3 regions of the Kribbella sp. NPDC056345 genome follow, and region 1 is predicted to be linked to each of the others. Evidence: riboswitches for the same ligand, from Rfam matches in the RefSeq annotation. Region 1 holds a riboswitch; each other region holds the start of a gene.
The links. Region 1 has a riboswitch for thiamine pyrophosphate ahead of ACFCV3_RS33475 (purine-cytosine permease family protein). Riboswitches for the same ligand answer to the same signal wherever they lie in the genome.

Region 2: it holds a riboswitch for thiamine pyrophosphate, as region 1 does, so the genes downstream of both, thiC (phosphomethylpyrimidine synthase ThiC) here and ACFCV3_RS33475 (purine-cytosine permease family protein) in region 1, are expected to answer to the same signal.
Region 3: it holds a riboswitch for thiamine pyrophosphate, as region 1 does, so the genes downstream of both, thiS (sulfur carrier protein ThiS) here and ACFCV3_RS33475 (purine-cytosine permease family protein) in region 1, are expected to answer to the same signal.

The regions. Positions count from the first base shown of each region.
Region 1 is NZ_JBHJQQ010000012.1:99,959-103,235, forward strand. It holds gene ACFCV3_RS33475 (purine-cytosine permease family protein) at 1-1,290, opposite strand, end outside; TPP riboswitch at 1,278-1,400, opposite strand; gene ACFCV3_RS33480 (alpha/beta fold hydrolase) at 1,422-2,084, opposite strand; gene ACFCV3_RS33485 (hypothetical protein) at 2,081-2,887, opposite strand; gene ACFCV3_RS33490 (DUF3152 domain-containing protein) at 2,930-3,277, opposite strand, start outside.
Region 2 is NZ_JBHJQQ010000002.1:694,097-697,373, reverse strand. It holds gene thiC (phosphomethylpyrimidine synthase ThiC) at 1-1,612, opposite strand, end outside; TPP riboswitch at 1,605-1,724, opposite strand; gene ACFCV3_RS09005 (lysophospholipid acyltransferase family protein) at 1,755-2,513, shown strand; gene ACFCV3_RS09000 (hypothetical protein) at 2,629-3,153, shown strand; gene ACFCV3_RS08995 (hypothetical protein) at 3,150-3,277, opposite strand, start outside.
Region 3 is NZ_JBHJQQ010000002.1:573,470-576,746, reverse strand. It holds gene ACFCV3_RS08415 (hypothetical protein) at 1-715, shown strand, start outside; gene ACFCV3_RS08410 (DUF5937 family protein) at 723-1,658, shown strand; TPP riboswitch at 1,662-1,777, shown strand; gene thiS (sulfur carrier protein ThiS) at 1,768-1,995, shown strand; gene ACFCV3_RS08400 (thiazole synthase) at 1,997-2,770, shown strand; gene ACFCV3_RS08395 (RidA family protein) at 2,883-3,272, shown strand; gene ACFCV3_RS08390 (serine hydrolase) at 3,265-3,277, opposite strand, start outside.

The DNA of each region.
Region 1 (3,277 bases):
AACCACGGCGGCGACCATCGAGACGATGATGCTGGTGTACGTCGCGCCGAGCCACCCCGGTACCGCGTTTCCGCCGAAGAGCTTGCCCTGGACATCGACCCAGAAATCCGACCAGCCGGCGACCGTGCCCGGGTTGACGAGCTGGTAGGCGACGAAGCCGATCAGCCACGCGACCGCGGGCTGCCAGCGGAACTTCGCCGTACTGGACACGTCCCAGTTCATCTTGCTCACCAGGAAGAAGTCGGCGATCGCGACCGCGAACAGCGGGATGAAGACGGAGCCGATCAGGTAGAGGAACTGGGTGTAGTTGCCCAGGTCAACCATCAGCGCGAGGCCGGTCGCGAGGACGCCGATCCCGATCGAGATCCAGCGCCGATCGACGTGACCGATCAGGTTGTGGGCAGCCATCGTGGTCGAGTAGACGTTCGCGTAGGCCTCGTCGACCTCGTCCACCAGCAGCACGAACAACGCGATCGCACCGGCCGGCAGGGTGACGAGCGCGGTGATCACGCCTTCGCTGTCGGTCTGCAGAGTCGCGACCGCGAACACGCCCAAGGCGTAGTACAGGATCGCGGCCAGGCCGTAGCCGAGCGACGAACCGGCGAAGGCGGCCTTGTTGCTGCGTGAGTGCCGGGTGTAGTCCGCGGCCAGCGGCGCGAAGGAGACGACACCCGCGGCAGCCAGATCGACACCGGGCCAGAAGCCGAACACGCCGTCCTGCGGCAGCGCCTGCACCGGCTTGCTGAGCACCTGGACGAAAAGGTAGACCGAGGCAATCAATACCAGCCAGACCATGAACTTCCGCAGGACCTTCACGCTGCCCAGCGGCCGGACGGCCATCGTGGTGGCGATGATGCCGGCCAGTACGACGAACAACCAGCGCCAGCGCTCACTCGTCACCGCGACCGCGGCCTGCGAGATCACGATGATCTCCATCGTCGCCCAACCGATGTTCTGCGCGATGTTCAGCACGGTCGGCGCCATCGACCCGCGGCGGCCGAAGATGCCGCGCAGACAGGCCATGGCCGGCGCACCGGTATGCGAGCCGAAGACGGCCGCGCCACCGAGGACGAGCGCGCCGATCCCGCAGCCGACGACCACCGCGAGCAGGCCTTGCCACAACGACCCCGTGTACGCCGCGACCAGCGCACCGGTCACCGGGCCGAACAACGAGATGCCGAGGTTGCCCCACAGCGTGAACTGGTCGAAGAACCCGAGCGTCCTGGGCGCATCCGTGGTGAGGACGAGCGGAGCTTCGTTGTTGGCAGGACGAATTGCAGTGTCTGTCATCGCTTATCCCTACGCCGGCATTACCCGGTCAGGTTCAGGCGGTCGGCGACCCGGATGGTCTAGTCGCCCTCTCAGCCCGCATGTCGGTGCGAGCTCCCGCAGAGGTTTGCTACCGCGTCAACGATAACGCTTCAATCGGTGGGCCGCTCGGCGGCTGCTCGATGGATGAGCGCGGCCACCTCCGGGCCGTTGGTCAGCACCGGCATGTGTGACCCGGTGGACAGCGTCCGTGACTCACCGTGGCTCAGCCCGGCGAGGCGGTCGGCCCAGTCGGCTGATGACAGATGGTCATGGCGGCAGCGGATGATCACGACCGGCGCCTGGACTCTGGTGATCACACCGGCCAGGTCGTGCCGGCGGCAGGCGGCAGCCGCTCGGGCGATCGTAGAGAACGTCGTACGGGCGTATTGCGGTGCCAGGACCGGGATCAGCCGCGGGGACTCCGGTGCTGCCGATTCCAGCCATCGCATCCCCAGGTCGAGCCAGCTCGCGGACTTCACGTCACCGCTCGGCGCGATCAGGACCAGCGCGTGCACCAGCTCTGGGTGGGCGGCCGCCAGCTCCACCACGATCTGAGCGCCGGCCGAGTGCCCGACGAGGACCGAGCGCTCCCGGACCTTCTGCTCCAGGCGTGCGGCGAGGGCCTCCGGGTGCAGGTCATCGCGGTGGTCAGCAGGTTCGCCGTATCCGGGAAGTGTGACGACTCGGTACGGCATCGAGAGGTGCTCGACTGTCGGTGCGTACGACTCCGGCCCGAGGCCGAGGCCCGGGACCAGGACTACGGGTGCGCTCACTCCCAGGGCGGTCGGCCGGGTGCGGCCCGAACCACGGTGTCGAGGTCCGGCTTGAGCTCGCGGTAGCCGAGGAACAGCCCGGCCGCGAGGATGAGCAGACCGAACCCACCCCACGCGTACGCCGTCGGCAGCCGCTCCAGCGTGGCGTCGACAGCTCCGAGGCCGGTCGACAGCACCATCCCCACCCAAATGAACAGGGGGACCAGCGAGGCGACGACCAGCACACCGCCGACGATCTCGATAGCCTCCGGCTGGCGGGCGGCCTTGCGGCGAGCCAGCACGTCTCTCGCCCACAGCACGATCGCCGCAGCGCCGACCAGAAGGATCAGGAGCTGGCCGAGCGCGTCAATCACGTCGGTCCGCAGCGGGTGGTTCAGCGGTGACCCCGGTGCCTGGGTGATCTCCCGGATCGAGACCCGCTGGACCGACACCACCATCAGCCCGTAGATCGCCGCGATCAGCGTGGCCAGCAGCAGCACCTTGGCCGCCCGCGGATCACGGCCCTCGAACGGCTCCTTACGCCCGTACGTCGGGAACGCCTCGGGATGCGGATCCACCGGAGCGCCGTACGGGTGCCCTGGTCGGTAGCTCGGGGGCTGCGTGGGGTCGGTGGGCGGACCGCCGTACTGACCCGGTTGGGAACCGTAGGGCTGCGCAGGCGCATAGGGAACGGGCGGCAGTGGCTGACCACCGCCGGCGTACGTGCCACCGCCGTACGGGGTGGGCGGAGCGAAGTGCTGCTCCTCGGCCGGCTGCTCGCTCTCCGGCTCACGTCCGTACGTCGGGAAGTCCTGTGACGACATCGCTGCTCCCTCCCTGGGGACTCAGCTTCTCACGGGACGTGGTCAGGTGGCCTTGATCGTCGGCCACGCGTTCGGCCGGCAGCCACCGAGTCCCTTGGTCTGCTGCATCATCACCGGCGCCGGTGACTTCGGCTGCGCACAGGTCGAGTGCCCGTGCCCGAGCGCGTGCCCGACCTCGTGGTTGACCAGGTAGTTGCGGTAGAGCGCGACATCCCCGCCGTACGCCGGAACTGCGTACATCCACCGTTTGGCGTTCAGCACGACCCGGTCCTCGACCCGGCACGACACCTCACCACCGGTGTCGAGCGGCAGACACAGCTTGTCGGTCAGCGTCGGCGTCGCCACGATGATCCGCAGATCCACGTCGGCGGCGTCGGTCCGCTCGAAGCT
Region 2 (3,277 bases), on a different contig from region 1:
ACGGTAGGTAGAGCTTGCTGTCTCCTGCCTTGAAGGTCTCGGACATCTCGGTGAGGCCGGCCTCGATCGCTTCGGTCGAGGTCAGGCCGTGCTCTTCGGCGTAGGCGCGGATGTCCGCGGTGATCCGCATCGAGCAGAACTTCGGCCCGCACATCGAGCAGAAGTGTGCGGTCTTGGCCGGCTCGGCCGGCAGGGTCTCGTCGTGGTAGGACCGCGCGGTGTCAGGATCCAGCGAGAGGTTGAACTGATCCTCCCAGCGGAACTCGAACCTGGCCGTCGACAACGCGTCGTCCCAGGCCTGTGCGCCCGGATGCCCCTTGGCCAGGTCGGCAGCGTGGGCAGCGATCTTGTAGGTGATCACACCGGTCTTGACGTCATCACGGTCCGGCAGCCCGAGGTGCTCCTTCGGCGTGACGTAGCAGAGCATCGCCGTACCGAGCCAGCCGATCTGGGCCGCACCGATGGCGCTGGTGATGTGGTCGTAGGCCGGTGCCACATCGGTTGCCAACGGCCCCAAGGTGTAGAACGGCGCCTCACCACACAGCTCTTCCTCGAGCCGCACGTTCTCCGCGATCTTGTGCATGGGCACATGTCCCGGGCCCTCGATCATCACCTGTACGTCGTGCTCCCAGGCGATCTTGGTGAGCTCCCCCAGCGTGCGCAGCTCGGCGAACTGGGCGTCGTCGTTCGCATCCGCGATACATCCCGGGCGAAGTCCGTCACCGAGCGAGAACGTCACGTCGTACTCACGCAGGATCTCGCACAGCTCGGCGAAATGCGTGTACAGGAAGGACTCCTGGTGATGCGCGAGGCACCACGCGGCCATGATCGACCCACCGCGCGAGACGATGCCGGTGATCCGCCGCGCGGTCAGCGGCACGTACCGCAGCAGTACGCCGGCGTGCACGGTCATGTAGTCGACGCCCTGCTCGCACTGCTCGATCACCGTCTCGCGGTAGACCTCCCAGTTCAGTGCGGCCGGGTCGCCCTTCACCTTCTCCAGCGCCTGGTAGAGCGGGACCGTCCCAATCGGAACCGGCGAATTCCGCAGGATCCACTCGCGGGTCTCGTGGATGTTCTTGCCGGTGGACAGATCCATCACGGTGTCCGCGCCCCAGCGGGTGGCCCAGACGAGCTTCTCGACCTCGTCCTCGATCGAGCTGCTGACGGCGGAGTTGCCGATGTTCGCGTTCACCTTCACCAGGAACTTCTTGCCGATGATGGTCGGCTCGCTCTCCGGATGCCGGCGGTTGACCGGGATGACGGCCCGGCCGCGGGCCACCTCGGACCGGACGAACTCCGGATCCATGTTCTCCCGCAGCGCGACGTACCGCATCTCCTCGGTGATGGTGCCGGCTCGCGCATGCGCGAGCTGGGTCAGGTTCGCCCGGCCGGCGATCCACTCGCGCCGGAGCGCGGGCAGACCGGCCTGTACGTCGATCTGCGCGGTCGCGTCCGTGTACGGCCCGGACGTGTCGTACAGGTCGAAGTGCTCGCCGTTGGTGAGGTGGACACGACGCGCCGGGACACCCAGCTCGCCGCGATAGATCTTCTCGGAGCCCGAGATCGGGCCGGTGGTGACAGTCGGTCGTACGGTGCCGATGGTTGTCACTTGATGTGCTCCCTACGCCGGAATTACCCGGACAGGTTCGGCGGTCGGCGGCGCCGGATTCCTCCAGCCGCCCTCTCAGCCCACTACGGTGCGAGCTCCCGCGATCTCCAGTTATCGGCAATACCTTAGTAGAGTTCCGACGATGCGCGACTTTGTGTATCCGCCGGTGGTCGGAATCGCCCGTACGGCGTTCAAGGTGCTGGATGTGAACTTCCAGCTCTCCGGGACCGAGAACGTGCCCCGGACCGGCGGTGCCGTGATTGCGCTGAACCACATCAGCTACGTCGACTTCGTTCTCGGCGGGTACGGCGCTCTGCCGAGCAAGCGGCTGGTCCGGTTCATGGCCAAGGAAGTCCTGTTCCGCAACCGCTGGTCCGGTCCGCTGATGCGTGGGATGCACCACGTCCCGGTGGACCGCGGTGCCGGCGCGGCGTCGTACGAGCAAGCCCTGCGGCTGCTGCGCGCCGGTGAGGTGGTCGGCGTGTTCCCGGAGGCGACGATCAGCCGGTCGTTCGAGCTCAAGGAGTTCAAGTCCGGCACGGTCCGGATGGCCGCGGAGGCCGGCGTACCGGTGATTCCGCTGATCCTGTGGGGCACCCAGCGGATGTTCACCAAGGATCACCCGAAGGACTTCTCCCGGCACCGCACGATCGCGATCACGGTCGGTACGCCGATGACCGTGAGCACGGACGACGACCCGGTCGCGGCGACCGCCGTACTGCGCTCGACGATGGCCGAGATGCTCGACGACACCATCCGTGCCTACCCGGAGCAACCGCCCGGTGCCTGGTGGTTGCCGGCCTCGTACGGCGGCTCCGCGCCCACGCCCGAAGAGGCCGACCGGATGGATCGTGAGGAGCTGGCCCGCCGGGCGGAGCGTCGGCAAGAACCGCGTCAATAACGCCGCCTTACCCCGGACAAGGCCTTGACCTCGGCGGTCTGCGACGGTACGAAGGGCACTTGTTGCTGACATGACAGGAACCTCGGGGGTCCCTGTGTTGGGCGGGGGAAGGTTTGTGTTCGATTCACCGGAAGAACTGCGCCTGTTCGAACCCGGGACGCTGCAGGTCGCGCCGCACGTGGCGGAGCACCTCCCGGACGCGGGTGCCTACTTCATCGGCTGGTCCACGCAGGACCTGGACGCCGAGCGGACGCGCGAGGTCGAGGCCGCGGTCAACGGGCGGCGCTGCGCGAACGGCTGGTTCCCGCTGGAGGTGCTGGACAGCATCGGTCACCGCGGCTACTGGCGTGGTCCGCTGACCTACCTGGCCCAGATGACCGCCGACGACGCGGCCATCCTGCAGGACTGGGCCGGCCGCGGCCTGACAGGTGAGAACCAGCGCCGTATCCAGGCGACCGTCAACCACCTGCTCCACCAGCAGGGTCACGCGGCGGCAGCGACCTGGGCCGTGGCTGTCCGCCCCCAAGCCGGTCTGGACGCAGCTGAGCTGGGCGATCGCCTCTTCACCGCCTGGGAAGAGAACCTCGACGCGGTGCGCACCAAGGACGTCGCCAAGGCAGTGCGTAGGTGGAACCGCTAGTGGAACTGCGGAATGATCAAGTAGAGGCCGTACAGCACCGCAGCTAGGCATGCTGCGAAGCACAGCGACGCCACTGCGGTGTCCAGCATCGCAGGCGGCCGTTTCTCGTCGAGCGCCACCGCAC
Region 3 (3,277 bases), on a different contig from region 1:
GAAGCAGTACGGCGTACTGACGTTCCGCGCCGCCGCCGACCCGGACCAGCCGTCGCCCCAGGACCTCACCATCAGACTGATCGACAACCGAGGAGACCACCGCGATGTCGCCGTCTCCCTCACCCATCTCCCCGGCAAACCCGAAGACGGCCAACCGAAAACGCTACTGAGAACAGTGCGAATCCCCTTGAAAACAACGGATCTCAAGGCAGTAGAACTCCGCACCGACCGCACCACCGAGGGCCGGATCTTCATCTCCGACCTCGCCCTCAGCACGCCGTCCCGCGGCCGCACCACCATCAACCACCTTCCCCGGATCTCGGTCGCCGATGCCGCACCAATTGCCGAGGGCAACAACACGACCGAGGTCAACTTCACGGTCACCCTCAACAGGCCGAGCCATCAGCAGATCACTGTTCACGCCGAGACAGCCGGCTTCACAGCGGACCCCGAGATCGTCCTCCCGCTGAGGACCACGATCACCTTCGCACCCGGCGAGACCCGCAAGACCGTCGCGGTTCAGATCCGTGGCAACACGACTGCCCAGCCGGACCAGGACTTCAAGCTAGCCCTGGCGGTACCGCGCAACGCGATCACCGACGACGCCTGGGCCACCGGCAAGGTCCTCGACGACGACACCGGCCCGATCGCGCGACACGACAGGCCCGAGAACCACACAACCCAACGAGGCGGTCCGGGCTACCGCGGGATGTAATGAACGAGTGCTGACCTACGAACTGACGTCCCGGGATCTGGAGGAGGTCCGGTTCGCCCTGTCACCCGCGTGCGAGACAGTGCTCTCACTGCGGGCCCTGCGCGATCCCGGCCGGTTCCCGCTGCAGCTGCCGTGGATCCGTGCCGTCCAGCCCCTCCTCGCAGACCTGGACTGGACCGTCCTCAGCCACCTCGTCAACGACACCATGGGCAGCCCCGACTACCTCACACCGCGGCCGACCTCCCCGCTCACCCAGTTCGCCGACGAGCTCGCGCTGATAGCGGCAGTCGATCAAGAGACCTTCACCAGACAGCTCACAGCGGTCAACGGCGAGCTGCCCGAAGGTCTCACGCCGGCCCGAGTCACCACAGCACTCGACGACTACTGGCAGACGGTCATGGCGCCGTACTGGAATCGCATGCGGACGATCCTCTCCGCCGACATCACGTACCGCGGTCATGTGCTCACCCAGCAAGGCACCGGGGCGATGCTCAACGAACTCGGCCCGGCGATCTCTTATAGCCAAGGCCTCTTGAAGGTCGACAAGGTGAGCGAAATCAGTCGCGTGGAGAAGGTCGACGGCCGCGGTCTCGTCCTGCAGCCGACCCTGTTCGGCCCGCACGCCGTGATCCCGTACGACCCCGGCGCCGAACCGTTCCTCGGCTACCCACCCCGCGGCCAGGCCAACCTGTGGACCGTCGTCGCCCCACCCACGCCACAGGACCTGGCCCACCTCATCGGTACGGCGCGCGCCCGCATCCTGCAGCTCCTCACGCACCCGCGCACCACGACCGACGTGGCCGCCGAGCTCCAGGTCACCCCGTCAGCAGTCAGCCAGCACCTGCAACTGCTCCGCCGTACCGGCCTGGTCGAGCCCCAGCGAGCCGGTAAGCATGTGCTCTACAGGCCGACAGAATTGGCCCAATTGCTGACGGGGAACTAAAGTCGATAGCACCGCGGGAGCTCGCACCGGAGTGGGCTGAGAGGGCGACAGAGCAGGCGTCGCCGACCGCTGAACCTGAATCGGGTAATTCCGGCGTAGGGAGGACCTCATGACGTACGACGAGTCACCGCATGAGCACGCGGTGTGGGTGAACGGTACGGCGACCAGCAGCGGACCGGGGATGTCGGTCGCGGAGCTGGTCCGGGAGATGTCGGATCGGCAGACCGGGATCGCAGTCGCGGTGAACCAGAGCGTGCTGACCCGCGACGAGTGGGCCGCCACGATCCTGACGGCAGGTGACCGGGTCGAGATCGTCGGCGCGGTCCAGGGAGGCTGACATGGACGACCCCTTCGAGCTGGGCGGCCGCACGTACTCGTCGCGGCTCATCATGGGTACCGGCGGTTCGGCCAACCTGGAAGTGATGGAAGAGGCATTGATTGCCTCCGGCACCCAGTTGACCACGGTCGCGATGCGCCGGCTGGGGACCGGGCACGAGGGCTCGGTGCTCGACGTCCTGAAGCGGCACGGGATCGAGATCCTGCCGAACACTGCCGGCTGTCACACCGCGGCCGAGGCCGTGCTGACCGCCCGGCTGGCCCGCGAGGCACTGGGGACCGACCTGATCAAGGTCGAGGTGGTTGCCGACGACCACCTGCTGCTCCCCGATCCGGTCGAGCTCCTCGACGCCGTGGACATCCTGGTCGCCGACGGCTTCACCGTGCTCCCCTATACCAACGACGACCCGATCCTGGCTCGCCGTCTCGAGCAGGCGGGCTGCGCGGCCGTGATGCCATTGGCCGCGCCGATCGGCTCGGCCCTCGGCATCCGCAACCCGCACAACATCTCCCTGATCGTCGAGGGTGCGAACGTCCCGGTCATCGTCGACGCCGGCCTCGGTACAGCGAGCGACGCCGCGCTCGCGATGGAGCTCGGCTGCGCCGCGGTGATGCTGGCAACCCCGGTCACCCGCGCGGAGAAACCAGCGCTAATGGCAGCCGCCATGCGCGACGCCGTCACCGCCGGCCGCAACGCCCTGCTGGCCGGCCGAGTCCCGCGCCGCTGGCACTCCGCACAGGCATCCTCACCCACAACCGGACTGCCGACGTTCTAGCCGTTGTCGCGAGTAGTCCAGCCTGGTCTTCGGTCCCAGGCGAAATTGAGCGGACGTCGCCCTGCGCCCGGCCTATGCTCCCGGTCCGAGATCACCGTTCGATGGAGGATGGATGAGCAAGTTGGAGTATCCGCGTCCGGAGGGGGTTGCGCCGGGGAACGGTTACAGCCATGTGGTGACCGGTCCTGGGCAGTGGGTCGCGATCGCCGGTCAGGTCGCACTCGATGCTGAGGGCAACATTGTTGGCGAGGGTGATGCCGAAGCCCAGACACGGCAGGTGTTTGCCAATCTGGATGCAGCTCTCAAGGCTGCTGGGGCTACGTGGGCGAATGTTGTGAAGCTGAACTACTACCTGACCGATCTGGGCGGGCTGCCTGCTTTGCGGACGGTTCGGGATGAGTACGTCGACACGGCCAATCCGCCGGCCAGCACCGCCGTACAGGTGGTGGCGCTGTTCCGTCCCGATGCTCTGATCGAGATCGAGGCGTACGCCGTTATCTGAGCAGG